2 regions of the Streptomyces sp. NPDC006385 genome follow, and region 2 is predicted to be linked to the other one. Evidence: riboswitches for the same ligand, from Rfam matches in the RefSeq annotation. Region 2 holds a riboswitch; the other holds the start of a gene.
The links. A riboswitch is a leader RNA that binds a small molecule or an ion and turns the genes downstream of it on or off. The one in region 2 is predicted to bind S-adenosylmethionine.
Positions count from the first base shown of each region.

Region 1: linked by a shared signal. The riboswitch ahead of thrC (threonine synthase) and the one ahead of ABZ078_RS28950 (aminotransferase class V-fold PLP-dependent enzyme) in region 2 are both predicted to bind S-adenosylmethionine.

Region 1 covers NZ_JBEXQG010000009.1:22,191-36,990, reverse strand. Annotated here, with positions in the region: gene ABZ078_RS09415 (DinB family protein) at 1-23, shown strand, start outside; gene ABZ078_RS09410 (hypothetical protein) at 65-640, shown strand; gene ABZ078_RS09405 (NADH:flavin oxidoreductase) at 679-1,806, opposite strand; gene groL (chaperonin GroEL) at 2,009-3,631, opposite strand; gene ABZ078_RS09395 (cold-shock protein) at 4,025-4,231, opposite strand; gene ABZ078_RS09390 (MoaD/ThiS family protein) at 4,674-4,949, opposite strand; gene thrC (threonine synthase) at 5,014-6,297, opposite strand; SAM riboswitch class I at 6,316-6,471, opposite strand; gene ABZ078_RS09380 (glucosyl-3-phosphoglycerate synthase) at 6,604-7,548, shown strand; gene ABZ078_RS09375 (trehalose-6-phosphate synthase) at 7,702-9,081, shown strand; gene otsB (trehalose-phosphatase) at 9,069-9,965, opposite strand; gene ABZ078_RS09365 (DUF3263 domain-containing protein) at 10,007-10,264, opposite strand; gene ABZ078_RS09360 (extracellular solute-binding protein) at 10,310-11,545, opposite strand; gene ABZ078_RS09355 (ROK family protein) at 11,701-12,702, shown strand; gene nagA (N-acetylglucosamine-6-phosphate deacetylase) at 12,807-13,913, shown strand; gene ABZ078_RS09345 (1-phosphofructokinase family hexose kinase) at 14,056-14,800, shown strand, end outside.
Region 2 covers NZ_JBEXQG010000045.1:57,556-72,355, forward strand. Annotated here, with positions in the region: gene ABZ078_RS28915 (rhomboid family intramembrane serine protease) at 1-648, shown strand, start outside; gene ABZ078_RS28920 (Lrp/AsnC ligand binding domain-containing protein) at 645-926, shown strand; gene ABZ078_RS28925 (small secreted hydrophilic protein) at 1,015-1,347, shown strand; gene ABZ078_RS28930 (ATP-binding protein) at 1,406-2,785, shown strand; gene ABZ078_RS28935 (response regulator transcription factor) at 2,782-3,447, shown strand; gene ABZ078_RS28940 (SLC13 family permease) at 3,511-4,920, shown strand; gene ABZ078_RS28945 (glycerate kinase) at 4,930-6,210, shown strand; gene ABZ078_RS28950 (aminotransferase class V-fold PLP-dependent enzyme) at 6,165-7,547, opposite strand; SAM riboswitch class IV at 7,716-7,832, opposite strand; gene trpD (anthranilate phosphoribosyltransferase) at 7,908-8,972, opposite strand; gene ABZ078_RS28960 (cytochrome bc complex cytochrome b subunit) at 9,114-10,751, opposite strand; gene ABZ078_RS28965 (Rieske 2Fe-2S domain-containing protein) at 10,748-11,797, opposite strand; gene ABZ078_RS28970 (c-type cytochrome) at 11,794-12,606, opposite strand; gene ABZ078_RS28975 (cytochrome c oxidase subunit 3) at 12,688-13,308, opposite strand; gene ABZ078_RS28980 (hypothetical protein) at 13,454-13,855, shown strand; gene ABZ078_RS28985 (Ig-like domain-containing protein) at 13,888-14,800, opposite strand, start outside.

The sequences.
Region 1 (14,800 bases), on a different contig from region 2:
ACGGCGCGAAGAGCATGGGCTGACCATTGGCGAACGGCCCGGGGACTGGCACAGACTGGCACCCATGAACCACGCCCAGCTGACCGCCCTGGGCCGCGCCCTCCGCCTCCTCGGCGAGCACGGCGAGGCCCTCACCGCCACCACCCCGGACGCCAAGCTGCACGAGGTCAAGGCGGACCTGCGCCGTGCCCTCGACCTCCTCGACGAGAGCGTCACCGGCGCCGCTCCCAGCACCCGCTGCCCCGAGCACCCCACCGGTCCGGTCGACACCGCGGCCCCCGACCTGTGCCTGCTGTGCGAGACCCGGCGCCGAGCCGCCCGCCGAGCCGAGTACAACGGCACCGGCCCCGCCGTCCCCCGCACCCCCGAGCACCCCGCCCCCTCCCGCTACGGCGTCCGGGGCGACCGCCCCCAGCCCCAGCAGCGCTGGCTGCCGGAGCTGTGGAACGGGCAGGAGTGGCAGCTCTGCGGCACCCCGCGTCGCGACCGCCGGGAGGCCGAGCTCTATCTCGCCGCCCAGCGCCGCGGACCGCGTGCCGCCATGGCCTACCGGCTCGTGCACGAGTTCACCGACTACGAGGTGCTGCGCGTGTGGGGGACGCCGGTGCGGGTCGACATCGAGCCGATGGGCAACCTGTGAGGCCGCACGGCCGCGTCACCCGCCGCCGGAGTTGAGGCTCAGCTCAGCGTCTTCAGCGCCGCCGCGTCGTACGGCTTCAGCTCGTCGAGGCGGTCGCCGAGGACCTTGGCCGCCCACTGAGGGTCCTGGAGCAGGGCGCGGCCGACGGCCACCAGGTCGAACTCGTCGCGCTCCAGGCGGTCCAGGAGGTCGTCGATGCCCTTGACCGCGGAGCCCTCGCCCATGAAGCTGCGGATGAAGTCGCCGTCCAGGCCGACCGAGCCGACGGTGATCGCGGGCCTGCCGGTCAGCTTCTTCGTCCAGCCGGCCAGGTTGAGGTCGGAGCCGTCGAACTCCGGGACCCAGTAGCGGCGGGTGGAGGCGTGGAAGGCGTCGACGCCGGCCGCGGCGAGCGGGCTGAGGATGGCCTCCAGCTCCTCGGGGGTCTCGGCGAGGCGGGCGTCGTAGGCCTCCTGCTTCCACTGCGAGTAGCGGAAGATGACGGGGAAGGACGCGGAGACCCTCTCCCGTACGGCGGCCACGATCTCCGCCGCGAACTTCGTACGGGCGACCGGGTCACCGCCGTACGCGTCCGTGCGCCGGTTGGTGCCCGCCCACAGGAACTGGTCGATCAGGTAGCCGTGCGCGCCGTGGATCTCCACGCCGTCGAACCCGATGCGCTCGGCGTCGGCCGCGGCCTCGGCGAAGGCGCCGACGACGTCGTCCAGATCGCTCCGCGTCATGGCTCGTCCGGTGGCCTCGGTGGCGCCGATACGCAGACCGGAGGGGCCGACGGCGGGGGCGTCGGCGTACGGCGGCTGGCCCTGCTCGCGCACCATGCCGATGTGCCAGAGCTGCGGGACGATCGTGCCGCCCGCCGCGTGCACCGCCTCGGCCACCTTGGCCCAGCCCGCCAGCTGCTCGTCGCCGTGGAAGCGCGGGACCCGGTCGCTCTGCCCGGCCGACTCATGGCCGACGTACGTGCCCTCGGTCACGATCAGCCCGACACCGGCGGCGGCGCGACGGGAGTAGTACGACACCACGTCCTCGCCGGGGATGCCGCCCGGGGAGAACATGCGCGTCATCGGCGCCATCGCGATGCGGTTGGGGACGGTCAGGCCGTTGATCACGGCCGGCCGGGACAGGATCTGGGCCGCACGGAAGGCGGGGGACTCGGCGACGGTCACGGCGGAGCTCCTCGGAGACGGGTCTGTAGACCAGTTGGTATGTGCGCACGCATTGTTGCACTCACTTAAACAACTGGTCGTGCGGATCCCGCATTCCGTGTCTGTGGGAGTCCGGCCGTGACCCCGGACACACCCGAGGGCGGCACCCCCTGTCGCCAGGAAGTGCCGCCCTCGGTCAGGACGAAGCCTGATCCGCGCGGGATCAGAAGTCCATGTCACCGCCCGGCATGCCGCCACCGGCGGGCGCGGCGGCCTTCTCCGGCTTGTCGGCGATGACGGCCTCGGTGGTGAGGAACAGCGCGGCGATGGAGGCGGCGTTCTGCAGCGCGGAACGGGTCACCTTCGCCGGGTCGATGATGCCCTCGGCGATCATGTCGACGTACTCACCGGTCGCGGCGTTCAGGCCGTGGCCGACCTGGAGGTTGCGGACCTTCTCGACGACGACGCCGCCCTCGAGACCACCGTTGACGGCGATCTGCTTCAGCGGGGCCTCCAGGGCGAGCTTCACGGCGTTGGCGCCGGTCGCCTCGTCACCCTCGAGCTCCAGCTTCTCGAAGACCTGGGAGGCCTGGAGCAGGGCCACGCCACCACCGGCGACGATGCCCTCCTCGACGGCCGCCTTGGCGTTGCGCACGGCGTCCTCGATGCGGTGCTTGCGCTCCTTGAGCTCCACCTCGGTGGCGGCACCGGCCTTGATGACCGCGACACCGCCGGCCAGCTTCGCCAGGCGCTCCTGGAGCTTCTCGCGGTCGTAGTCCGAGTCGCTGTTCTCGATCTCGACGCGGATCTGGTTCACGCGGCCGTTGACCTGCTCGGAGGAGCCGGCACCGTCGACGATGGTGGTCTCGTCCTTGGTGATGACGACCTTGCGGGCGCGGCCCAGCAGGTCGAGCGTGGCGTTCTCCAGCTTGAGGCCGACCTCCTCGGAGATGACCTCGCCGCCCGTGAGGATGGCGATGTCGCCGAGCATGGCCTTGCGGCGGTCACCGAAGCCCGGGGCCTTGACGGCGATGGACTTGAAGGTGCCCTTGATCTTGTTGACGATCAGGGTGGACAGGGCCTCGCCCTCGACGTCCTCGGCGATGATCAGCAGCGGCTTGCCGGACTGCATGACCTTCTCGAGGAGCGGGATCAGGTCCTTGATGGAGCTGATCTTCGAGTTGGCGATCAGGATGTACGGGTCGTCGAGGACGGCCTCCATACGCTCCATGTCGGTGGCGAAGTACGCCGAGATGTAGCCCTTGTCGAAGCGCATGCCCTCGGTGAGCTCCAGCTCCAGACCGAAGGTCTGGGCCTCCTCGACCGTGATGACGCCTTCCTTGCCGACCTTGTCCATGGCCTCGGCGATGAGCTCACCGATCTGGGTGTCGGCGGCGGAGATGGAGGCCGTGGAGGCGATCTGCTCCTTGGTCTCGACGTCCTTCGCCTGCTCCAGCAGGGCGGCGGAGACGGCCTCGACGGCCTTCTCGATACCGCGCTTGAGGGCCATCGGGTTGGCGCCGGCGGCTACGTTGCGCAGACCCTCCCGGACCAGGGCCTGGGCGAGAACGGTCGCGGTGGTCGTACCGTCACCGGCGACGTCGTCCGTCTTCTTGGCGACTTCCTTGACCAGCTCGGCGCCGATCTTCTCGTACGGGTCCTCGAGCTCGATCTCCTTGGCGATGGACACACCATCGTTGGTGATCGTGGGGGCGCCCCACTTCTTCTCGAGGACGACGTTGCGACCCTTGGGGCCGAGCGTCACCTTCACGGCGTCCGCGAGCTGGTTCATGCCGCGCTCGAGGCCGCGCCGCGCCTCCTCGTCGAACGCGATGATCTTGGCCATGTGAAGTGGTCCCTCCAGGACTGGGGGTGATTCCTTCGGACCGCGCCCGCGCCCGCGACGGACGGCTCGCCGACCTCGTGGTTCCTTGCCCCACCCGGCCTGCGGGCCTCACCGACCCGGTCCTTCTTTGTCACTCTCACCTTCAGAGTGCTAACGCCAATGATTAGCACTCGCCCCTGTCGAGTGCAAGCGGCTCTCGGGGATCGGGCGGGGCGCCCGGCCGGGCGGGAGCAGGTCCGGAACACGTCCGGGACCGGTCCGGAACACGTCGGAACAGGTCCGGAACAGGTCCGGACCCGTCCCGGACAGGGCCGGAACATGGCGAAGGGCCCGCACCCCGGGAGGTGCGGGCCCTTCGAAGAAGAACGTCGCTGCAGTCAGTCGGCGCGTGCTTCAGCCGGCCGCCAGACGGACCATGTCCGCCTGCGGCCCCTTCTGGCCCTGCGAGATCTCAAAATCGACCCGCTGACCTTCCTCCAGGGTGCGGTACCCGTCCATCTGGATCGCGCTGTAGTGGACGAAAACATCCGCACCACCGTCGACCGCGATGAAGCCGTACCCCTTCTCCGCGTTGAACCACTTGACGGTGCCCTGAGCCATGCCTAACTCCCCTATTACTGGCCCTTGCACAGATCCACACTTCGCGGATCCGGGTCAGACCTCACCCCCCATCGGTCGGGGGCGTGCGCCGGAACGCGTCGACCGCGGCTGAATGTATCTGCCCAACTGCCGTCTGCAACAGGTCAATCGGACGAGAAATCCGGGCACGACCGGTCGGGAATGTGGGGAAAATTCCCCTGACTTCAGGTCAAGTCGGGCCAGGCAAAGGGAGCAAAAGCCGCATAAAACCCGCACACTTTGGCTACTTCTTGTCGGGCGAGCGGCAGAAATCAAGGGCTGCCGACCCGTGGATCGGCGGCGCGTTCCCCAACTGTACCTCGCTCAACCACACAGAATTGCCCCCTCCGCTTCTCTCACGGAGGGGGCAATTCGATGAACGCTCGGTAACTGGCATTACCGACGGTAATGATCGGTCATTCGGTCAGCCGCCGGCGACGGCCGGAATGATGGAAACTCCGGCGCCGTCCGGGGTGGCCGTCTCAAGCCCCTGCTCGAAACGGACGTCGTCGTCATTGACGTACACGTTGACGAACCGCCGCAGCTTGCCCTGGTCGTCCAGCACCCGGGCGGCGATCCCGGTGTGGTTCTTCTCCAGATCGGCGATGACCTCGGCGAGGGTGGCGCCTTCGGCGCTCACCTCGGCCTGGCCGCCCGTGTAGGTACGCAGGATGGTGGGGATGCGAACGGTCACGCTCACGGTGAAAACCTCCGGTGGGATCACTTACTCAGGGGCGGGCCACCAGCCCGCAGACCAACAACGACTAGACGAGCCCGGCATCCCGGAACGACTCCAGGCTGGGGCGAATCGTCGCGGTGAGCCCCGTACCCGCCACCGCGTCCAGCGTCTTGAGGCCGTCGCCGGTGTTCAGCACGACCGTCGTCAGCGTCGGATCCAGCACGCCGTTGTCGATGAGCTTCTTCGTGACGCCCACCGTCACCCCACCGGCGGTCTCGGCGAAGATGCCCTCCGTGCGCGCCAGCACCTTGATCGCGTCCACCACCTGCTCGTCGGTCACGTCCTCCACCGCACCGCCCGTGCGGCGCGCGATGTCCAGGACGTACGGACCGTCGGCCGGGTTGCCGATCGCCAGGGACTTGGCGATGGTGTTCGGCTTCTGGGGGCGGACCACGTCGTGCCCCGCCTTGTACGCCGTCGACACCGGCGAGCAGCCCTCGGCCTGCGCACCGAAGATCTTGTACGGCTTGTCCTCGACCAGCCCGAGCTTGATCAGCTCCTGGAGACCCTTGTCGATCTTCGTGAGCTGGGAGCCGGAGGCGATCGGGACGACGATCTGGTCGGGCAGCCGCCAGCCGAGCTGCTCGCAGATCTCGTACGCCAGGGTCTTGGAGCCCTCGGCGTAGTACGGCCGCAGGTTGACGTTGACGAAGCCCCAGCCCTCGCCGGCCGGGTCGCCGATCAGCTCGGAGCAGAAACGGTTCACGTCGTCGTAGTTGCCCTCGATGCCGACGAGGTCACCGCCGTAGACGGCGGCCATGACGACCTTGCCCTGCTCCAGGTCGTGCGGGATGAACACGCAGGACCGGAAGCCGGCGCGGGCCGCGGCGGCACCGACGGCGCCGGCGAGGTTGCCGGTGGAGGAACAGGACAGCGTGGTGAAGCCGAAGGCGCGGGCGGCCTCCAGGGCCTGGGCGACGACACGGTCCTTGAAGGAGTGCGTCGGGTTGCCGGAGTCGTCCTTCACGTACAGGCCGCCGGTCACGCCCAGCTCACGGGCGAGGTTGTCGGCCTTGACGAGCTTGGTCCAGCCGGGGTTGAGGTTCGGCTTGCCGGCCACGTCGGCGGGGACGGGCAGCAGGGGCGCGTAGCGCCAGATGTTCGCGGGGCCCGCCTCGATCCGCTTGCGGAGCTCCTCGGTGTCGTAGGCCGAGAAGTCGTACGCGATCTCCAGCGGGCCGAAACACTCCTCGCACGCGAAGACCGGTCCGAGGGGTACCCGGTGACCGCACTCGCGGCAGGACAGCGCCGCGGCGGGACCGAGGTCGACGGTGGAGTCGGTGGTGCTTGCAACAGTCTGCACAGCCATGTGAGGCGAGGCCCTTTCTCCTCATCTTCCTCACGACGCACTTCGCCGTGAGACGGATTTGGCACCTTCCCTAGCCGGGAGCCTCGCGCAGTGGTCGCCAGTGACCTACGAGTGCCGGCTGGAGGGTTGCCGGGGCTTCATCGGGCCGTGTCCCTCTGCCCCTCTGGATGAGCTGTATTCGGTTGTCGACAGCGGCCGACCCTGGACATGCGATGGTCATCCGCGTTGTTCAAGACTGTAACCGACGGCAAGGACAGTTGAGATAGTCGTCCGAACCGCGAGACAAACAGTGAGGAGCCGCCGACCGTGCTGGAAGAAGTCGAGCGCTGGCTGAGCACCCGCTCCTGGTCCGTGACCGATCGCCCCCCGCACCAGATACTGGCCGCGAAGCAGCGGTCGGGCCAGTCGGTCTCCGTCGTGCTGCCCGCGCTCAACGAGGAGGAGACGGTCGGCGACATCGTCGCGATCATCCATCACGACCTCGTGCGGCAGATTCCGCTGGTCGACGAGATCGTCGTCGTCGACTCCGGGTCCACCGACCGCACCTCCGAGGTGGCCGCCGCGGCCGGCGCGACCGTGGTGCACCGGGACGAGATCCTCCCGCGCATCCCGGCCGTGCCCGGCAAGGGCGAGGTGCTGTGGCGCTCCCTGCTGGTCACGCGCGGGGACGTCGTCTGCTTCGTCGACGCGGACCTGAAGGAGTTCTCGTCGGACTTCGTCTCCGGCATCGTCGGGCCACTGCTCACCGAGCCGGGCGTCGACCTGGTCAAGGCGATGTACGACCGCCCCCTCGGCACGGCGGCCGGTCAGGGCGGCCGGGTCACCGAGCTGATGGCCCGCCCGCTGCTGAACATGCACTGGCCGCAGCTGGCCGGTTTCGTGCAGCCGCTGGGCGGCGAGTACGCGGCCCGCAGGTCGCTGCTGGAACAGCTCCCGTTCCCCGTGGGGTACGGCGTGGAGCTGGGCATGCTGGTCGACGCCCTGCACCTGGTGGGCCTCGACGCCCTGGCCCAGGTGGACGTGGGCGTGCGCAAGCACCGCCACCAGGACGGCCAGGCCCTGGGCCGGATGTCCGCGGCGATCTACCGCACGGCCCAGCTCCGGTTGGCGCGCGGGCATCTCGTACGGCCCGCCCTCACCCAGTTCGAGCGGGGCGAGGACGGGTTCGAGCCGCGCACGTACTCCGTGGACACCGAGGAGCGGCCGCCGATGGTGGAGATCGCCGAGTACGCGGCGCGCAGGGTCGCGTGAACGTCCGGTACCGGCCGTATACGGACCGGCCACTGAGCGGAACCGCACGTTTGAGCGTTTCCGGGCCGGGCTAGGTTGAGGCGTATGGCTTCCACGGCTTCTACGGCTTCCACTTCCACGGCTTCCACGGCTTCCACGCAGGGCGCGGCCAAGGTGCTGGTCGCGTCGAACCGCGGCCCGGTCTCCTACGCGGTGGGCGAGGACGGTTCGCTGAACGCCAAGCGCGGCGGCGGCGGGCTGGTCTCGGGACTGTCCGCCATCGGCTCGGACGCGGACGCGCTGTGGGTGTGCTCCGCGCTGTCCGACGGGGACCGGGAGGCGGTCCGGCGCGGGGTCGGCGAGGACGGCGTGCGCATGCTGGACATCCCGGCCGACGTGCACGCCGACGCGTACAACGGCATCGCGAACTCGGTGCTGTGGTTCGTGCACCACATGCTGTACCAGACGCCGCTGGAGCCGGTCTTCGACGCGGAGTTCCGGCGGCAGTGGGCGTCGTACGAGACCTACAACCGGGCGTTCGCCGAGGCGCTCGCCGAGGAGGCGGCGCGGGGTGCGGCGGTCGTGGTCCAGGACTACCACCTGACGCTGGTGCCGGGCATGCTCCGCGAACTGCGCCCGGATCTCAGGATCGGCCATTTCTCGCACACGCCGTGGGCACCGCCGGAGTACTTCCGGCTGCTGCCGGACGACGTGGCCGGGCAGGTGCTGCGCGGCATGCTGGGCGCGGACCGGCTGGGCTTTCTCACGCAGCGGTGGGCGGACGCGTTCATGGCGTGCGCCGAGCGGTTCGCGGGCGGGCTCGGGGGCACGCGCGTCGGCGTGCACGGGCTGGGGGCCGACGCGGACTTCCTGCGCAGGCGGGCGCACGAGAGCGACGTCGAGGAGCGGATGGCGGCGCTGCGGGAGGAGATCGGCGAGGGCCGCCGGACCATCGTCCGGGTCGACCGCACGGAGTTGTCGAAGAACATCGTGCGCGGCCTGCTGGCCTACCGCCGGCTCCTGGAATCCCACGCCGAGTGGCGCGAGCGCGTGGTGCACGTGGCCTTCGCCTACCCCTCGCGGCAGGACCTCGCGGTGTACCGCGACTACACGGCCGAGGTGCAGCGGCTGGCCGAGGAGATCAACTCCCGGTTCGGAACGCCCGGTTGGAGCCCTGTCGTGCTGCATGTGAAGGACGACTTCGCGCGGTCGCTGGCCGCGTACCGGCTGGCGGACGTGGCGCTGGTGAACCCCATCCGGGACGGCATGAACCTCGTCGCGAAGGAGATGCCGGTCGTCTCCGACGAGGGGTGCGCGCTGGTGCTGTCGCGGGAAGCCGGAGCCTTCGAGGAACTGGGCGAGGACGCGATCGCCGTCAACCCGTACGACGTGGTCGACACGGCGCGGGCGCTGCACGAGGCGTTGTCCATGGGGCCGGCGGAACGGGCGGAACGCTCGAAGCGGCTGGCGGCGGCCGCGACCGCCCTCCCGCCGGCCCAGTGGTTCGTGGACCAGTTGCACGCGCTGGAGGAGGGCTCCGGTCAGTCCGCCTGATCGGCGATCCGCCGCAGCAGCCGTACGACCCCGGCCGGGCCGTCGACGACGACGTCCGCGCGCTTGGACAGCTCGGTGACCTCCTCGCTGCCGCTGCACACCAGGAGGCCGGGGGTGCCCTCGGAGCGGAGTTCGTCGACGGCGGCGTAGGCGGGGAGGTCGCCGAGGTCGTCGCCGGCGTAGAGGACGGACTCGGCGCCGAGTTCGCGGACGTACTCGCTGAGCGCCACGCCCTTGTCCATGCCGGGCGGGCGCAGTTCGAGGACCATCCGCCCCGGTTCGACGATGAGTCCGCTGCGGGCGGCGAGGTCGCGCAGGGGCTCGCGCAGCGCCTCGAAGGTGCCCTGGGGGTCGGCCGCGCGGCGGGTGTGCACGGCGACGGCATGCCCCTTGTCCTCGATCCAGGCGCCGGTCCCCTCCAGCAGCCGCGGCAGTTCGGCTCGGACGGCCGCGACACCGGGGTGCGGGTCCGGTGCGGTGACCGCACCGCTGACGGCGTCCCAGCGTTCGGCGCCGTAGTGCCCGAGCACGACGAGGTGCTCCAGCCCCGCGACCCCCGCGAAACCGCCGTACCGCACGGCCACCTCGGCCGGACGTCCGGTGATCACCGCGACGGCGGCCACCTTCGGCGCGAGCGCGGCGAGCGCCGGCACGGCGTCGGGGTGGGCGCGGGCCCGCTCCGGGTCGGGCACGATCGCCGCGAGCGTCCCGTCGAAGTCCAACGCCACCAGCGCCCGCCCGGGCCGCGCGAGGATGGCGTCCAGCCCGTCCCGCCCCGGCTGGGTCGTGGGGGTCGGCAGGGGGTTCACGGAACCGGTCGCGTCGGAGTCGGTCGCGTCGGAGTCGGTCGAGTCGGAATCGGTCAGATCCTTGTGACTGCCCATACGGCGACCCTATCCAGGCGGGGGCGGGTGTACCCCTTCGCTCACCGCTCTGCCCGCCGCGCCTCCCGTACCCGCCGCAACCGGTTCACCGTGACCGGGTCGTGAGCCAGCGCCCGTGGGTCGTCCAGCAGGGCGTTCAGGAGCTGGTAGTAGCGGACGGGAGCCAGGCCCAGTTCCTCCCGTATCGCCCGCTCCTTGGCGCCGGGCCCGGGAAAGCCCCGCCGTTCCAGAGCGAGGATGGCCTGCTCACGCTCGGCGAGGCCGGTGTCCGGCCGGCCCCCGTCCTGGTGCTGGTTCATGCCTGGCACCGTAGCCCCAGCCACTGACAGTGCCGCGGCCGCCGCCTACTCCGCGCTCTCCGCCCGCGCGGCCGTCGACTGCAGCTGCTCCAGGATCACCGACGGGTTGCCGCCGGGCGACACCGCCCGGCCGATGTGCTGCTTGATCTCCGCGCTGACCGCGGCCCAGGAGGTCCGGCCGACCGGGTACAGCTCGGAGAGCGGAAGCTGCGCCAGGAAGGGCTTGAGGTCGGCGTCCCGCTTGGCCGCCGCCATCTGCGTGGACGCGGAGTTCGTGACCGGAAGGAGGTCGTACCGCTGCGAGAAGTCCAGCACGTTCTGCTTGTCGTAGACGAAGTCGAGGAACTCGCCCACCTGCTCGGCGTGCCCGTTCTGCTTGAAGGCCATCATCCAGTCGGCCACACCCATGGAGAGCTTCGTCGGCCCCTGAGCCCCGGGCATCGGCACCATGCCGAACTTCACGCCCTTCCTCGTCGCCATCTGCATCAGCGAGGGATGCCCGTTGAGCATGCCGACGTCACCGGCCGCGAAGGCGGAGAATGCGTCGGCCCGGTTGAGTTCGCCGGGCGCCACCGGCCCCGTGAGCCCCTTGCCGACCAGGTTGTCCTTGAGCCAGCCGAAGGTGGCGACGTTCTCCGCGGAGTCGATGCTGTACGTGCCGAGGTCGTAGTCGGTGTAGCCGCCGCCACCGCTGAGCAGCCACTGCATCGTCTCGGCCTGCGCCTCCTCCGGACCGAGCGGCAGCGCGTACGGGTACTTCACGCCCTCCGCCTTGAGCGCCTCGGCGTCGGCGGCCAGCTCCTTCCAGGTCGTCGGCGGGGTGATGCCGGCCTGCTGGAAGAGGGTCTTGTTGTAGAAAAGCAGGCGCGTGGAGGAGGCGAACGGAATGCCGTACTGCACCCCGTTGACCTGCCCCGCGTCCGCGAGCCGCGAGACGAAGTCGGCCTGGACCGAGATGGAGAGCAGGTCGTCGGCCGGGTAGAGGAGATCCTTCGCGGCGTAGTCGGCGTACGCGCCGATCTGCGCCAGGTCCGGCGCCTCCCCGGCGGCCACCATCCCCTTGACCTTGGCGTCGACGTCGTTCCAGGAGTACACGGTGACGTCGATGGTGACGCCCGGGTGCTCCTTCTCGTACTCCTTGACGAGCTTGTCCCAGTACTTCTCGGAGCTGTTCGCCGGGCTGTCGCCGTAGTCGGCCGCGACCAGCTTCAGCGTGACCTCGCCCGAGCCGCCGGTCAGCCCGCAGCCGGCCAGGACCGCCGTCAGGCCCAGTGCGGACACCGCCGCGATCGTTCCCGTACGCCTACGCCGCTGCACGCAAAACCGCCCCACACCCATGTTCGAAAGCTTTCGAAACGTCATACAAATTGCCCCCTAAGGTCTACACCACGTAAGTGGACTAGACCTCTCGCGGGTACACAAGCCAAACTGTCCCCGTGAGACATGTCATCGCCCTCGATGTGGGCGGCACCGGGATGAAGGCCGCCCTGGCGGGGGCGAGCGCCGCTGCGCCCGGCGAGGGCGGCATCGGACAGCGGCTGCCGGCGCGGGCCCCCGCGACCCCCCTGCTCCACCAGGCCCGCCGCCCGACCGGCCGCGAGCGCGGGCCGGACGCGGTCGTCGAGGGCATCCTGGACTTCGCCGCCGAGCTGCGCGCGTACGGCGAACAGCGCTTCGGCGAGCCCGCGGCCGCCGTCGGCGTCGCCGTCCCCGGCATCGTCGACGAGGAGCGGGGCGTCGCCGCCTACGCGGCCAACCTGGGCTGGCGGGACGTACCCCTGCGGCGGCTGCTCTCCGAACGGCTCGGCGGCGTCCCCGTCGCCCTCGGCCACGACGTGCGCACCGGCGGTCTCGCCGAGGGCCGGATCGGCGCGGGCAGGGGCGCCGACCGCTTCCTCTTCGTCCCGCTCGGCACCGGGATCGCCGGCGCCATCGGCATCGACGGCCGGGTGGAGGCGGGCGCGCACGGCTTCGCGGGCGAGATCGGCCACATCGTCGTACGGCCCGGCGGGGCGCCCTGCCCGTGCGGGCAGCGCGGCTGCCTGGAGCGGTTCGCCTCCGCGGCGGCGGTGAGCGAGGCGTGGGCCGCCGCCTGCGGGGACCGGGACGCGGACGCCGCGGACTGCGCGAAGGCCGTCGCGTCCGGTGACCCGAACGCCGTACGGGTCTGGCAGGAGGCCGTGGACGCGCTCGCCGACGGCCTGGTCACCGCGCTCACCCTGCTGGACCCGCGCACCCTGATCATCGGTGGCGGGCTGGCCGAGGCGGGGGAAACGTTGTTCACACCGCTGCGGGAGGCCGTCCGGCGGCGGGTGACTTTCCAGCGGCTGCCGTCCATCGTCCCCGCAGCCCTGGGCGATACCGCCGGATGCCTGGGTGCCGGCCTCCTGGCCTGGGATCTCCTCGACCACACCGACCGTACGGAGGTAACCCCCTGATGGCAGCGGACCTAGGGGCGCGGGGAACTGCGCGACCAGCCACGACGAGCCCGCACCCCGCGACGGGCAAAGCACCCCTGATCCTCTCCGGCGCCCACGTGGTCATGCCCACAGGAACCGTCAAAGACGCGCAAGTGATCGTCGACGGCACCCGTATCACCGGCACAGCCCCAGAAAACGCCCACCGCATCGACCTCCACGGCCACTGGCTCCTGCCAGGGTTCGTGGACATCCACAACCACGGCGGCGGCGGAGCATCGTTCACGTCAGGCACGCCGGACGACGTAGTCAAAGGCATCCACACCCACCGCCTGCACGGCACCACCACCCTCGTCGCCTCCACCGTCACCGGCGACATGGACTTCCTGGCCCAACGAGCCGGCCTCCTCTCCGAACTCGCCGAGCAGGGCGACGTCGCCGGCATCCACTTCGAGGGCCCGTTCATCTCGCCGTGCCGCAAGGGCGCCCACTCCGAGGAGCTGCTGCGCGACCCGGACCCGGCGGAGGTCCGCAAGCTGATCGACGCGGCGCGCGGCCACGCGACGATGGTCACCCTCGCCACCGAACTGCCGGGCGGCATCGACTCCGTACGCCTCCTCGCCGAGCACGGCGTCATCGCGGCGATCGGGCACACGGACGCCACGTACGAGCAGACGCTGGAGGCGATCGAGGCGGGCGCGACGGTCGCCACGCACCTCTTCAACGCGATGCCGCCGCTCGGCCACCGCGAGCCGGGCCCGATCGCCGCCCTGCTGGAGGACGAGCGGGTGACCGTCGAGCTGATCAACGACGGCACGCATCTGCACCCGGCCGCGCTTCGGCTCGCGTTTCACCGCGCGGGCGCGGACCGGATCGCGTTCATCACGGACGCGATGGACGCGGCAGGCTTCGGCGACGGCCGCTACATGCTCGGCCCGCTGGAGGTGGAGGTGGCCGACGGCGTCGCACGGCTCGTGGAAGGCGGCTCGATCGCGGGCTCGACCCTCACCCTGGACCGTGCCTTCAAGCGGGCGGTGACGATCGACCGGCTGCCGGTCGAGGACGCGGTGGCGGCCCTGTCCGCCAACCCCGCCAGGCTGCTCGGCCGCTACGACCGCATCGGCTCCCTGGAGCCCGGCAAGGACGCCGACCTGGTCGTGCTGGACTCCGCCTTCGACCTCAAGGGCGTGATGCGCCGGGGCGAATGGGTGGTTGAGCCCCAACTGGGGTGATGTGTCCCGCTGTTGAGGGCGGCGGTTGTCCTGGGAGACTGGGATGGCCGCCGCCCGTTTGACATGATCAACCCTCCGGGCGAAGCGTCCGGCAGACAGACGGCAGGCGCATTCTGAACTTCTGCGGGGGAGGTCGGCCCGGGTGATCCTCACGGTCACGCTGAACACCGCTCTCGACATCACCTACCGCGTCCGGGCCCTACGGCCCCACGCGTCCCACCGGGTCTCCGAGGTGACCGAACGCCCCGGCGGCAAGGGCCTGAACGTGGCCCGCGTCCTCGCGGCCCTCGGTCACGAGGTGATGGTCACCGGTTTCGTGGGCGGCGCGACGGGCCGCGCCGTACAGGAGCAGCTCTCCGCGACGCCGGGCGTGGTGGACGCGCTGGTCCCGGTGACGGGCGCGACCCGGCGCACGATCGCCGTGGTCGACGACCACACCGGCGACACGACCCAGCTCAACGAACCCGGCCCGACGGTCACCCCCGCCGAGTGGTCCGCCTTCCAGCAGACGTACGAGGATCTCCTCACCCCGGCCGCCGCGGTCGCCCTGTGCGGCAGCCTGCCGCCGGGGCTGCCGGTGGGAGCGTACGCCGGTCTGGTGCGGGCCGCGAAGGCGGCCGGGGTACCCGTCCTGCTGGACACCAGCGGCGAGGCACTGCGCCGGGGCGTCGCCGCCCGCCCGGACATCATCAAGCCCAACGCCGACGAGCTGGCCGAACTGACCGGCTCCCACGAGCCGTCACGCGCCACGCAGGACGCCCGCAGACGCGGCGCCCGAGCAGTCGTCGCCTCCCTCGGCGAGACCGGCCTCCTGGCCCTGACCCCCGAGGGCCGCTGGCGAGCCACCCCACCCACCCGCCTGCACGGCAACCCGACCGGCGCCGGCG
Region 2 (14,800 bases):
CTGATCTTCCTTCTCGGGCCGGCGGCGGGGCTCAATCCGGCGTACGGCTCCGGCGACGGGCTGCTCGCCGCCCAGCGGGCCTACTTCCACCGCTGGGGCGTGGTGCCCGCTGACCTCTTCGAGGGCGCGCCCCGGGCCGCCCTCACCCCCGCCACCGCCCTGTTCGTCCACGGAAGCTGGGTGCACCTGCTCGGCAACATGCTCTTCCTCTACGTCTTCGGGGTGATGGCGGAGGAACGGATGGGCCGCCTCCAGTTCACCCTCTTCTACCTCGGCTGCGGCTACCTGGCCCTGCTGGGCTACGCGGCCGCCAACGACGACTCCACCCAGTCCCTGGTCGGCGCGTCCGGGGCGATCTCCGCGGTCCTCGGCGCGTTCCTGTTCCTCTTCCCCGGGGCACGCGTGACAAGCCTGCTGCCCTTCCTCCTCTTCCTGCCGCTGCGCTTCCCGGCCTGGGTCGTGCTGCCCTTCTGGGCGGCCCTGCAGTGGGTGGCGGCGGGGCGGGCTCACCAGGGGCCGGGGGTGGCGTATCTGGCGCACCTGGTGGGGTTCGGGGTCGGCTTCGGCTACGCGTGGGCCCGATTCGGCCGTAGGACTAGAGTGAGTGCCGCCCCTGCTCCGGCCCCCGAGGGAGAGAACCAGCCGTGATCACCGCGATCGTCCTCATCAAGACCAGCGTGGACCGGATCCCCGAGATCGCCGAGCGGATCGCCGCGCTGGAGAGCGTCAGCGAGGTCTTCTCGGTCACCGGGACGTACGACCTGATCGCCATGGTGCGGGTGAAGCGGCACGAGGATCTCGCCGAGGTGATCCCGGGCCGGATCAGCAAGATCCCCGGCGTGGAGGGGACGGACACGCACGTGGCGTTCCGCACGTACTCGCAGCACGACCTGGAGGCCGCGTTCGCCATCGGCCTGGACAGCTGAGAGCCCTCCTCGTCGCGCAGTCCCGGATGAAGAGTTCTTCATCCGGCCCTCATCCTTCTCGCCGGGTTCGGGGCACAGGATCGGGCACATGGCTTTCACTCGTCGTATGGCGGCCCTGTCCGCCGTCGTGCTGATCCCGCTGGGCATCGCCGCCACCAGCTTCGCGCTCACCGACCGTCCTTCGGCGCCGAAGGTTCCGTCCGAGGTGGTGCTGGACAGCGACAGCCCCACGCCCGCGACCACCCCCACCCTCAAGCCCAAGCCCAAGCCGACGCCCTCACCCGAGCCGGCGCCGACCGACGAGGTCGTGCCACGGCCTCCGGTGACCGACAGTCCCACGAATGATGACGATGACGACGACAACGGCCAGGGTGCGGACAACGACGGACCCGACGACGACGGACCCGACGACACCCCCTGACCCGGGCCGCAGACGGGTCACCGCCCGGGTCCGCATCCTGCTGTGGTTGCTGCTGGTCATGACGGTCGCGCTCATCGAGGTGACCACGACCACCCGCTCCTTCCTGATGCGGGACGTCGACAACCGGATCAACCGCCTCCTCACCCAGGAGGCCGGCGAGTTCGCCGGCTTCGAAGAAGGCGGGGACCCGGCGACGGGCGCTCCGTTCTCCAGTGCCAGGCAGTTGCTGAAGGACTTCCTGGAGCGGCAGAACCCCGACGCCGACGAGGAACTGGTCGGTCTGGTGCGCGGGACGAACGGCGGTCTCAGTCAGCTGCGGCAGCCGAGCGACATCTCCGTCGCACTGCCCCTGCACGAGGACGACGACGCCAAACGCCGTATCTTCGACTCGCCCGACTCCACCGGTACCCTGCACCGGCCTGAGGGCGAGATCCGGTGGGCCAAGGTCACCGTGGCCCGCGCGGGTGCGGAGCCGGACGCCGCGTTCGTCGTGGCCTTCCATCCGCAGCCCGAGCGGGAGCGGGTGGAGAAGGTGTTCCGCACCCTGCTCATCATCTCCGGCGTCGCCCTGCTGCTCACCACGGGCATCGCCTGGGTGGTCGCCGGACGCATCCTCAAGCCCGTGCGCGTGGTGCGGGTCGCGGCGGCGCAGATCACCGAGCAGGACCTCACCCGCCGGATCCCGGTGCACGGCAAGGACGACATAGCCGCGCTCGCCGAGACGTTCAACGGCATGCTCGACCGGCTGGAGGGGGCCTTCGCCGCGCAGCGCGAGTTCGTCGACGACGCCGGTCACGAGCTGCGCACCCCGATCACCATCGTGCGCGGCCATCTGGAGGTCATGGGCGACGACCCGGCCGAACGCGACGAAACGGTCCGGCTGGTCACCGACGAACTGGACCGGATGAGCCGCATCGTCGAGGACCTGCTGCTGCTCGCCAAGACCGAACGACCCGACTTCGTCGTACCCGAACCGGCCCAGGTCGCCGAACTCACCGCCGACGTCTTCGTCAAGGCCCGCACCCTGGGCGAACGCGACTGGCGGCTGGCCGAGGTCGCCGACGTGGAGTCCGAGCTGGACTTCCAGCGGATCACCCAGGCCATGGTGCAGCTCGCGCAGAACGCCGTGCAGCACACCATGCCGGGCCAGACCATCCGCATCGGCTCCCGGGTCGTCGGACCGCACATCGAGCTGTACGTCGCCGACTCGGGCCCCGGTGTCCAGCCGGCGGACGCCGAGATCATCTTCGAACGCTTCCGGCGGGGCACCGCCCGCCGGGGAGCACGCGGCTCGGGCGCCGGACTCGGCCTGGCGATCGTCAAGGCCATCGCCGAAGGGCACCACGGCCAGGTACGCCTGTCCGACACCCCCGGCGGCGGCGCCACCTTCACCCTCGTTCTGCATGCTTCACCCGCACCGGAAAGGCAAGACACGTGAACCGCATCCTCATCGTGGAGGACGAGGAGCGCATCGCCTCCTTCGTGGAGAAGGGGCTGCGCTCGAACGGATTCACCACGACCGCCGTCACCGACGGCGACATTGGCTACGAGTACGCCCTGACCGGCGGCTTCGACCTCGTGATCCTGGACATCAACCTGCCCGGACGCGACGGCTTCACGATCCTGCGCGAGCTGCGCGAGGCACGGGTGACGACCCCCGTGATCGTGCTGACCGCGCGGGACTCCGTACGAGACGCGGTGGCCGGCCTGGAGGGCGGCGCCGACGACTGGATGACCAAGCCGTTCCGCTTCGAGGAACTGCTCGCCCGGGTGCGCCTCAGGCTGCGTACGGCCGCCAGGGCGCCGGAGGTCACCGTGCTGAAGGCCGGCTCGCTGAGCCTGGACCTGCGCACGCGCCGGGCCAGGGCGGACGAGCGCACCGTCGACCTGACGGCCCGTGAGTTCGTGCTGCTGGAGCTGTTCCTGCGGCATCCGGGGCAGGTGCTGTCCCGCGAGCAGATCCTCTCCCACGTATGGGGCTACGACTTCGACCCCGGCTCCAACATCGTGGACGTCTACGTCCGCACGCTGCGCAAGAAGCTCGGCCCCGAGCGGGTGGAGACGGTGCGCGGGATGGGGTACCGGCTTCCCACCGGGTGAAGTTCCTTTCATGTTCGGCTCATCGACGGCTCACCGCCCGGGTGAACCCTCGATGACGTGACATTGAACCTACGAGCTATCACTGCCCTGTGTGTGGCGCTCTCGCTGTGCACGCTGCTGGCCATTCCCGGGAACTTCACGGGGCTCGGCGGAGACGCCCGCTTCACCCTCGCGGTGTTCGTCCTCGCGACCTGTGCGTGGATCGGGACGTCGATCGACGACACATACATAGCCCTGGGCGCCGCGCTGGCCCTCACGGTGACCGGCGTGATCAGCAACGACACCCTGTTCGGCACCCTCGGTGACTCCACGGTGTGGCTGCTGATCTGCGCCTTCGTCCTGGCGGCGGCGGTGACCCGGACCGGACTCGCCGGGCGGGCAGCGGTGTTCCTGGTCAGCGGCGCCCGCACCGTACGGCAACTCGTGCACCTGACGACGGCGGCGCTGGTCGTCACGGCGTTCGCGGTGCCGGCCACCTCCGGCCGGGCCGCGCTCGCGCTGCCGGTGTTCCTGGCCCTCGCCAAGGTCCTCGCCGACCGCAAGCGCCTGGTCGTGATGCTGGCACTGCTGTTCCCGACCGTGATCCTGCTGTCGGCGGTGGCGACCCTGATCGGCGCCGGCGCGCATCTGATCACCGTGTCGGTGCTGTTCGAGGCGACCGGGGAGCACATCGGCTTCACCGAGTGGCTGCTGCTGGGCCTTCCGCTGGCCGTGACGTCGTCCCATCTGGCCGCCGAGCTGGTGCTGTGGACGACGACCCGCCGCGAGGACCGGCGCGGACCGGTCCACATCACCCCCGAGCAGATCCAGGAGCACAGCGAGCAGCCGGTCACCGGCCCCTGGGCCCAGGCGGAGAAGCGTTGCGCGCTGCTGCTCGCCACGGTCGTGCTGCTGTGGTGCAGCGAGCCGCTGCACCATCTGTCGCCCGCGATCGTGGCGCTGATCGGCGCGGTCGTCGCCTCCTCGCCCGCCCTCGGCACCGTACGCCTGAAGGACGCGCTGAAGACCGTCCCCTGGTCCCTGCTGCTGTTCATGGCGGCGACGATGGCGATGGGCGTCGCGCTCGCCGACTCGGGAGCGGCGAAGTGGCTGGTCTCCGGGCTGCCGACGAACGAGCCCCCGGTGGTGTTCCTGGTGATCGTGATCGTCATCAGCACGGCGGCCCACCTGGTCCTGCAGTCCCGCTCCGCCCGCTCGTCCGTCCTGGTGCCGCTGGTGGTGGCCGCCTCCGTCGGCGTCGGGGTCAACCCGGTCGCCGCCGCGCTCGCCTCGACCGCGGCCGCCGGCTTCTGCCACACCCTGCCCGCCTCCGCCAAGCCGGTCACCCTCTTCGCCCAGGTCCCCGGCACCCCGACCTACACCCCGCGCGACCTGTTGCGGCTGTCCGCCTTCCTGGCCCCGCTCACCGCCGCGCTCGTCCTGCTCTTCGCCGTCGCGGTCTGGCCGCTGCTCGGCGTCTCCGTCACCCGTTAAGGAGCTCTCATGCTGAACCGTGTCGTCGTAGCCCCCAGCGGTTTCAAGGAGTCCCTCTCCGCAGAGGCCGCCGCCGACGCCATCGCGGCCGGCGTACGCCGTGTCCTGCCCGACGCCCAGATCGACCTCATCCCCCTGGTGGACGGCGGCGAGGGCACCGCCGTCGCCCTGGCCGCCGCGACCGGGGGCCAGCTCGTCACCGTGCCCGCCACCGGCCCGGTCGGGGAGACCGTCGGCGCCCACTTCGCCCTGCTGGGCTCCGGGGACACGGCGGTGGTCGAGATGGCGGCGGTCGCGGGCCTCTCCCTGGTCCCGCGCGACCAGCGCGACCCCGGCGCCACCACCACCTACGGCGTCGGCGAACTGATCCTCGCCGCGCTCGACCAGGGCGTACGGCGGATCCTGGTCGGCTGCGGCGACTCGGGCACCTCGGACGGCGGCGCGGGCGCGCTCCAGGCGCTCGGCGCGCGGCTGCTGGACGAGGACGGCTTCGAACTCGGCCTCGGCGGCCGGGAGTTGTCCCGGCTCCACCGCATCGACTCGTCCTGCCTCGACACCCGCCTGAAGGACGTGGAGCTGCTCGTCGCCTGCAACCCGTACAACGTGCTGTGCGGCGAGCGGGGCGTGGCCCGGGTCTTCGGCCCGCAGAAGGGCGCGACTCCCGAGCAGGTCGAGGAGCTGTCGGACGCCCTGGAGAACTGGGCCTTCGTCCTCACCCGTGACGTCGCCGTCCCGGACACCGACCTCCGCCAGGGCGCCGGTACCGGAGCCTCCGGCGGCCTGGGAGCCGGCCTCGCCGCCCTGGGCGCCCAGCTCCTGCCCCGCTTCGACGTGCTGCTGGACCACCTCGACCTGGACACCCGCCTGGCCCGCGCCGACCTGGTGATCACGGCCGAGGGCGCTTTGGACCACCAGACGCCGCGCGGCAAGGTCCCGGCCGAGGTGGCCCGGCGCGCCAAGCTCTACGACCGGCCGGTCCTGGCCCTGGCGGGCACGCTCGGCGAGGGCGCGCAGGACGTGCCCGGCGTGGACGCCTGCCATGGCATCCTGCCCGCGCCGATGGCCCTGTCCGAGGCACTGCACCGGGCGAGCGACCTGCTCACGGACGCCACCGAGCGCGCCCTGCGGATGATCGTCCTCGGCACCCGGCTACCGCTCACGCTGCCGGGCGGGGCACCGGAGACGGACGCTCAGACCGAGGTGCCGGAGACGCACGCCCGGGCCGAGGCGCCGCAGACGCCCGCTCACGCCGACGTGTCGGGCACGCACCGGCCGTCCTCCGTGCGGTAGTTCCACTTCGCCCCGTCCGCCACGAGCTCCCGCACGGCCCGCACGAACCGCTCCACGTGCTCGTCCGGCGTGCCCGCGCCGAAGCTCACGCGGATGGCGTTGAGGGACTTCTCGCCCGGGGCCGCCTCGGGAGCGCCGCACTCGCCCTGCGTCTGCGGGTCGCTGCCCAGCAGGGTGCGGACGAGGGGGTGTGCGCAGAACAGGCCGTCGCGGACACCGATGCCGTACTCGGCGGAGAGCGCGGCGGCGAAGTGCGAGCTGTTCCAGCCCGCGACGACGAAGGAGATCACGCCGACGCGCGGGGCGTCGTCGCCGAACAGGGACAGGACCCGGACCTCCGGGACCTCGGCGAGGCCCGCGCGGACCTTCTCGATGAGGTACCGCTCACGGGCGACCAGGTCGTCGAAGCCGGCCTCGGTGAGGGCCTTGCAGGCGGAGGCGATGGAGTAGGCGCCGATGACGTTCGGGGAGCCGGCCTCGTGGCGGGCGGCACTCTCGTGCCACTGCACCTCGACTCCCCCGTCCTCGCGCCGGGCGACCTTGCGGCTGGCGCCGCCGCCCGCGAGGTACGGCTCCGCCTCACGCAGCCAGTCGGCGCGGCCGGCCAGGACGCCGGAGCCGAACGGGGCGTACAGCTTGTGGCCGGAGAAGGCGACCCAGTCGACGTCCAGGTCACGCACGCTCACCGGGTGGTGCGGGGCGAGCTGCGCGGCGTCGAGCACGATCCGGGCGCCGTGCGCGTGGGCGGCGGCCGCGAGCTCCCGTACGGGCCACAGCTCGCCGGTGACGTTCGAGGCGCCGGTGACGCAGACCAGGGCCGGGCCGTGGCCCCCTTCAGCCGACACAGTGCGGTCGGCGAGGGCGCGCTCCAGGGTGTCGACGGCCTGGCGCGGGGTGCGGGGCGCGTCGAGGTAGGTGACGCGGGCGTCGCGCCAAGGCAGCAGGGAGGCGTGGTGCTCGGTCTCGAAGACGAAGACCTGGCAGCCGTCCGGGAGGGCGGCGGCGAGGAGGTTGAGCGAGTCGGTGGTGGACCGGGTGAACACGACCTGGTCGGTGTCGCGGCAGTCGAGGAACTCGGCGACCGTCCTGCGGGCGTTCTCGAACAGGTCGGTGGAGAGCTGCGAGAGGTAGCCGGCGCCGCGGTGGACGCTGCCGTAGTACGGCGCGTAGGCCGCCACGTCGTCCCAGACGCGCTGGAGGGCGGGGGCGCTGGCGGCGTAGTCGAGCGCGGCGTAGGTGACCTCGCCGCCGGTGACGAGCGGGACGGTGACATCCCGGCCGAGGACAGGCAGCGGGGCGCAGACGGTCTGGTCGGCGGCAACAGTGGAGACGGACATGGCTGGACTCCCGTGAAGGCAGGTGAGATGCGCCGCGGAACCGAGAGGGCTCGACGCGGTGAAGGGAAAAAGAGGAAAAGGGGATGCGGAGGCGGGGCTCTGCGGCCCTATCGCATTCGCTTGCTCACGGAAGGCTCCTCGATGACCAGGACCCCTGGCTGATCGAGGGGTCCGCGCTTGCCGCAGACCTCGCTGCCTACGGCCTGGTCTTCACCCGGGGCACCCCGCCACGGACGGAGGGTTGCCGGACAGTCGGCCGGGGCCTCATGACTGTCACTCATGACCTGGACATGAACGTACGTGAAGTGATCGATGTCCCGCAACCCGTGTCCGGATCGCGGGACATCCCCACGTGGAGCGCTACTTGTTGCTCGCGGCGACCCAGCGCTCCAGCGTCAGCTTCGCCGCGCCCGAGTCGATCGACTCCGCCGCCCTGGCCATCCCGGCACGGATCCGCTCCGTCAGCGGACCGTCCCCCGGCTCCCACGCCACCAGCGCCGCCGCCGAGTTGAGCAATACGGCGTCCCGCACCGGCCCCGGCTCACCGTCCAGCAGGCGCCGGGCGACCTCCGCGTTGTACGACGCGTCCGCGCCCCGCAGCGCCTCCACGGGCACCAGCTCGATACCGACGTCACGCGGGTCGAAGGCCTCCTCGGTCACCTTGCCGTCGCGGACCACCCACACCCGCGAGGTGGCCGTCGTGGTCAGCTCGTCGAGGCCGTCGTCGCCGCGGAACACCAGCGCGGACGAGCCGCGTTCGGCCAGTACACCGGCGATGAGCCCCGCCATCCGGGTGTCGAAGCAGCCGACGGCCGAGGCGGTGACCCGGGCGGGGTTGGTCAGCGGGCCGAGCAGGTTGAACGAGGTCGGGATCCCCAGGTCCCGCCGGACACCGCCCACGAACCGCATGGAGGGGTGGAACTTGGCCGCGAAGCAGAAGGTGATGCCGGCCTCCTCCACCACCTGCGCCACCCGCTGCGGCGACAGGTCCAGGTTGATGCCGAGCTTCTCCAGCACGTCGGAGGAGCCGCTCGCCGAGGACGACGCCCGGTTGCCGTGCTTGACGACCTTCGCGCCGGCGCCCGCGATCACGATGGCGGACATGGTCGAGATGTTGACCGTCTTGGCCCGGTCGCCGCCCGTGCCGACGATGTCGACGGCCGGTCCGGGGATGTCCAGCGGCTGCGCGTGGGCGTACATCGCCTCGACGAGACCGTTGATCTCCTCGACCGTCTCGCCCTTGGCCCGCAGGGCCACCATGAATCCGGCGATCTGGGCGTCCGATGCCTCGCCGCTCATGAAGCGGTCCATCGCCCATGCCGTGTCGCCGGCGCTCAGGTCCTGTCCGCCGAGCAGGGCGCTCAGCACCTCGGGCCAGGAACGGCCCGCCGCGGTGTCGCCTCCAGCGGGGGTCACAGCGCTCATCAGCCGCTCCTGGGTCAGTTGTGGTGTCCCGGACCACGGGACACGAGTCTCGACGAGGTCCACCCTATCCAGCCACGGGGCACGGAGAAGGGCCCCGTCCGAAGACCGGACGGGGCCCTTCTGCCGTGGCGTGCGCAGCGATCAGTGGTGGCCGTGGCCGCTCGTGATCTCCTTGTACTCCTCGACCGTCGGCTTGGGGATCTGACCGTCCTCGCCGAAGTACGACTTGCTGAGCTTGGCGCGCAGCTTCTGCGAGCCCTTCACCTTGCGCTCGACGCCGTTCTCGTCGACCGTCGGGCCGATCTCGAGCGGCTTGTACTGCTCGTGCGCGGTGAGGGTGTACAGCGCGTCCTGGCTGAGCGGCTCGTGCACCTCGATGAACTCACCGTGCGGCAGGCGCTTGATGATGCCCGACTCGCGGCCGTGCAGCACCTTGTCCTTGTCCCGGCGCTGGAGGCCGAGGCAGATCCGCCTGGTGATGATGAACGCGAGCACCGGTCCGGCGAAGAACCCGATCCGGACGAACCAGGTGACCGCGTTGATCGACAGGTGGAAGTGGGTGGCGACGATGTCGTTGCCACCGCCGATCAGCATGATCATGTATCCGGTGATCCAGGCGACACCGACGGCCGTACGGGTCGGGGCGTTGCGCGGCCGGTCGAGCAGGTGGTGCTCGCGCTTGTCACCGGTGACCCAGGACTCGATGAACGGGTACAGGGCGATCACGGCGAGGAAGACACCGAAGAGGACCAGCGGGACGAAGACGCCCAGGACCAGCGTGTGACCCCAGAAGTTGATCTCCCAGCCCGGCATGGCACGGACGAGACCCTCGGCGAAGCCCATGTACCAGTCGGGCTGGGCGCCCGTCGACACCATGTCCGGGCGGTACGGGCCCAGGGCCCAGATCGGGTTGACGGACGCGATGCCGGCGATGAGGGCGATGACACCGAAGACCAGGAAGAAGAAGCCTCCGGCCTTGGCCATGTAGACCGGCAGCAACGGCATGCCGACGACGTTCTTGTTGGTCTTGCCGGGGCCCGCGTACTGCGTGTGCTTGTGGTAGAAGACCAGGATCAGGTGGGCCACCACGAGACCGAGCATGATGCCCGGCAGCAGCAGGATGTGGATCGAGTAGAACCGGGCCACGAAGTCGGTGCCCGGGAACTCGCCGCCGAACAGGAACATCGAGATGTACGTGCCGACGATCGGCACGGACAGGATCGCACCCTGGGTGAAGCGGACACCGGTGCCGGAGAGCAGGTCGTCCGGGAGCGAGTAGCCGGTGAAACCGGTGAACATGCCGAGGACGAACAGCAGGAAGCCGAACAGCCAGTTGACCTCACGCGGCTTGCGGAACGCGCCGGTGAAGAACACGCGCATCATGTGGACGAACATGCCGGCCAGGAAGATGATCGCGGCCCAGTGGTGGATCTGCCGGATGAGCAGACCACCGCGCACGTCGAAGGAGATGTGCAGGGTCGAGCTGAACGCCTCACTCATCAGCTGTCCCTGGAGCGGGACGTAACTGCCGTGGTACTCCACCTCGTTCATCGACGGGTGGAAGAACAGCGTCAGGTACACACCCGTGAGGATGATGATGATGAAGCTGTAGAGGCAGACCTCACCCAACATGAACGACCAGTGGTCGGGGAAGATCTTGCGCATGTTGGCCTTGGCCAGGGAGTAGATCCCGAGCCGGCCGTCGGCCCAGTCGGCGACACGCTCGCCGGCCGGCGCCTTCCCGCGAGAGCGGGACTCGGTCGTCTCTGTAGTGCTCATCCGCGCTCCCAGAATGCAGGACCGACGGGCTCTTCGAAGTCGCCGAGCGCCTCGAGGTAGCCCTCGTCGTTCACGCCGATGCGCAGCTGCGGCAGAGCGTGACCGGCCGGGCCGAAGATCACTCGGGCACCGTCGGACAGGTCGAAGGTGGACTGGTGGCAGGGGCAGAGCACGTGGTGCGTCTGCTGTTCGTACAGGGAGATCGGGCAGCCGACGTGGGTGCAGATCTTCGAGTACGCGACGATGCCCTCGTGGGACCACTCGAGCTCGCGCTTGTCCTTGATGTCGCCGGGCTGGAGCCGGACGATCATCAGGGCGGCCTTGGCGATCTCGTTGTGGAAGTCGTGGTCGTGCTCCTCCAGGCCCTCGGGCTTGGCGAAGGTGAGGGAGCCGACCGCGACGTCCGAGGGACGCAGCGGCTCGTTGGTGTTCATGTTGACGAGCAGCTTGCCCTTGGACCACAGGGTGTGGCGCAGCTTGGTGCCGGGCAGCGGGCCCAGGTCACGCAGCAGCACGACGCCGGAGAGGGGGACCAGGGCCAGCGCGCCGAACATCGTGTTGCGGATCAGCTTGCGACGACCCAGCGCGGACTCCTTGGCGCCCTGCCGGAAGTCGGCCATGACCTTGGCCTTGACCTCGGGCGCCGCCTCGATCGGGTGCCGGTCGTCCGCGACCTCCACGTCGGACATCAGGGTGCGGGCCCAGTGGACCGCGCCCGCGCCGATGCAGAACAGCGCGAGGCCCAGCGTCACGCCGAGGGCGAAGTTCAGCGCGCTGATGTGGCCCAGCGGGAAGATGAAGACCGACTTGTCGACCGGGATCGCCACGAACGAGGCGATGAAGCCGATGGTGGCCAGCATCGACACCGTGAACAGCAGGGCGACCGCGCGCTCGGACCGCTTGGCGGCCCGCTCGTCGATGTCCTGGATCCGGTGCTCGTGGGGCGGCAGACCGGGGTCGGCGAAGGGGTCCTTCTCGTCCGCGAGCGCGACGTGGGCGTCCTGCTCAGCGGGCAGGTTCTCTTCTGGAATGTCTTGGCTACTCATGACTTCTTGGCCTTTGCGGTCCGAGCGGCAACCCACACAGCGACGGCGATCAGGCCGCCGAGGCCGAAGATCCAGCCGAACAGACCCTCGCTGACCGGCCCGAGGCCGCCCAGCTCCAAGCCGCCGGGGTTCTCCGTCTCATCGCTGTTGACCGCGTGCAGGTACGCGATGATGTCCTTCTTGTTCTGCTCCGACAGCGTGGTGTCGGGGAACGACGGCATGTTCTGCGGGCCGGTCTGCATGGCCTCGTAGATGTGCTTCGGGTCGACGCCCTCGAGCGTCGGCGCGTACTTGCCGTGCGTCAGCGCGCCGCCCTTGGCGGTGAAGTTGTGGCACTGGGCGCAGTTGTTGCGGAACAGCTCACCGCCCTCGGCGATGTCCGCGCCCTCGGGGCCGTACTGCTCCTCGGTCGGGACGGTCGGGCCGGCGCCCAGCGAGGCGATGTACGCCGCGAGCTGGTCGATCTGCGCCTGCGAGTAGATGTTCTTCTTCCGCGGGACCTGGGCGCCCTGGGAGGTGGCGGCCGGCATACGGCCCGTCGCGACCTGGAAGTCGACGGCAGCGGCGCCGACGCCCACCAGGCTCGGACCGTCGGAGGTGCCCTGACCGCCGGTTCCGTGGCAGCTGGCGCAGCCGACGGCGTAGAGCTTCTTGCCCTCCTCGATGGTGAGGGACTGGGCGGTTTCCTCGGCCTGCGCCTTGTCCGCGGGCGCGAACACGGCGTACAGCCCCCCCGTGCACGCCAGCGCGAGGAGTAGGACGACGATCGCCGCCAGCGGATGGCGTCGTCGTGCGGAGAGCTTTTTCACGGATTACCCCGGTGTCAGGATCTTCTGCGTCGATGCTTCTGGTTGGTGCGTTACGTGGAACGCGCGCGGGATCGGGCCCGGCTACTTGATCATGTAGATCGTGGCGAAGAGGCCGATCCAGACGACATCGACGAAGTGCCAGTAGTAGGACACGACGATCGCGGCGGTCGCCTGCTCGTGCGTGAACCTCTTCGCCGCGTAGGTGCGGCCGAGGACCAGCAGGAAGGCGATGAGCCCGCCCGTCACATGCAGGCCGTGGAAGCCGGTGGTCAGGTAGAAGACCGAGCCGTACGGGTCGGACGAGAGCGAGAGGCCCTCGTGCTTGACCAGCTCGGTGTACTCGTACACCTGACCGCCGATGAAGATCGCACCCATGATGAAGGTGACGATGAACCAGCCCCGGAGCTTCTTCACATCACCGCGCTCGGCGGCGAAGACGCCGAGCTGGCAGGTGAGGGAGGAGAGCACCAGGATCGTGGTGTTCGTCGCCGAGAACGGGAAGTTCAGGGCGTCCGCCTTCTCGTGCCAGAAGTCCGGACCCGTCACCGATCGCAGGGTGAAGTACATCGCGAAGAGGGCCGCGAAGAACATCAGCTCGGAACTCAACCAGATGATGGTTCCGACGCTGGTGAGGTTCGGTCGATTGACCGACGGGTGCGCGTGACCCTTGTCTACTGTCGTTGCTGTCGCCACGACCGACATTATGTCGGTCGCTTATCCCGCCCTCACTCCGGGGGGTGCCGTTCGGAGTGTCTTCCCCTTCCGTACCGGTGTTGACGTGGTGTTCAAGGGAGTAGCATCCGCCGCATCGGATCTTTCCGTACGACGCTGACGTCTCGGAGGAAGCATGCAGCCGACCGCCACGGTGCTGGTCTACAGCGACGACTCCCACACCCGCGAGCAGGTGCGGCTCGCCACGGGGCGCAGGCCCGCTCCGGACGTGCCGGTGGTGGAGTTCGTGGAGTGTGCGACTCCCGCCGCCGTCATCAAGGAGCTGGACAAGGGCGGGATCGATGTCTGTGTCCTGGATGGTGAGGCGGTGCCCATGGGGGGCATGGGGGTCTGCCGGCAGATCAAGGACGAGGTGTTCGACTGCCCGCCGGTGCTGCTGCTGATCGGGCGGCCGCAGGACGCGTGGCTGGCCACGTGGAGTCGGGCCGAGGCGGCTGTGACGTTGCCTGTGGAGCCGGTGGAGTTCGCGGCGGCGCTGGCTTCCCTGTTGCGGACGCGGAGGCTGCAGAGCGCCTAGGAGAAGTGCGGGGGTGCGGCCCCTGAGGGCGTTCACACGCTCTGTGGCCGCAGCCTTGCCCTCTCCGCCGGGCTAGGGCCGTCGGGGGTGCCGCCCACCAGGGCGCTGCCGTTGCGCCAGTTCTTCCAGTCGAGGTTCCAGTCGCCGAAGCCGTTACCGAACGGTTCCATGGTGGTGCCGTACGAGTTGACGACCTTGACGATGTCGCCCTCGCGGACGTTGTCGAAGAACCACTCGGCGTTGGCGGTGCTCATGCCGGTGCAGCCGTGGCTGACGTTGGCGTAGCCCTGGGAGCCGACCGACCAGGGGGCGGCGTGGACGTACTCGCCGCTCCAGGTGACGCGGGTGGCGTAGTAGACCGGCAGGTCGTACGACTCGGCGGAGCCCTCCGCTATGCCGATGCTGGTACCGCGCATGCGTACGAAGTACTCCTTGCCCAGGACGACCTTGACGCCGTTGCGGGTCTCGAAACCGGGCTTGCCGGTCGTGACGGGGATCGACCTGACCGCCTCGCCGTTGCGGTAGAGCGTCAGCTGGTGGGACGCCGCGTCGGTGACGGCTATGACCTGGTCGCCCGTGGTGAAGGTCAGGGGCTTGACCTTGCCGCCCCAGAGACGGTCGCTGATCTTGATGCCCTCGAGGTTGCTGCGGGCCCGGATCGTGGCGTTGGTGGGCCAGTACTCCTTGGGGCGGTAGTGGAGTTCCTTGTCGTCCACCCAGTGCCAGGTGCCCTCCACGGCGGGCGTGGAGTCGACCTTCAGGGCCCGTTCGACGGTCGCCCGCTGCTTCTTGTCCTTGACGGGCCTGTTCAGCTCGGCCGTGACGGGCTGGCCCACGCCGTACTTGCCCGCCTTCGGGCCGAACGTCACCGTCAGGTGCTTCTTGGTGGTCGGCTTGCTGGTGTCGAAGGTGAGGACCTTGCGGCCGGGGGCGCCGTCCTCGTCC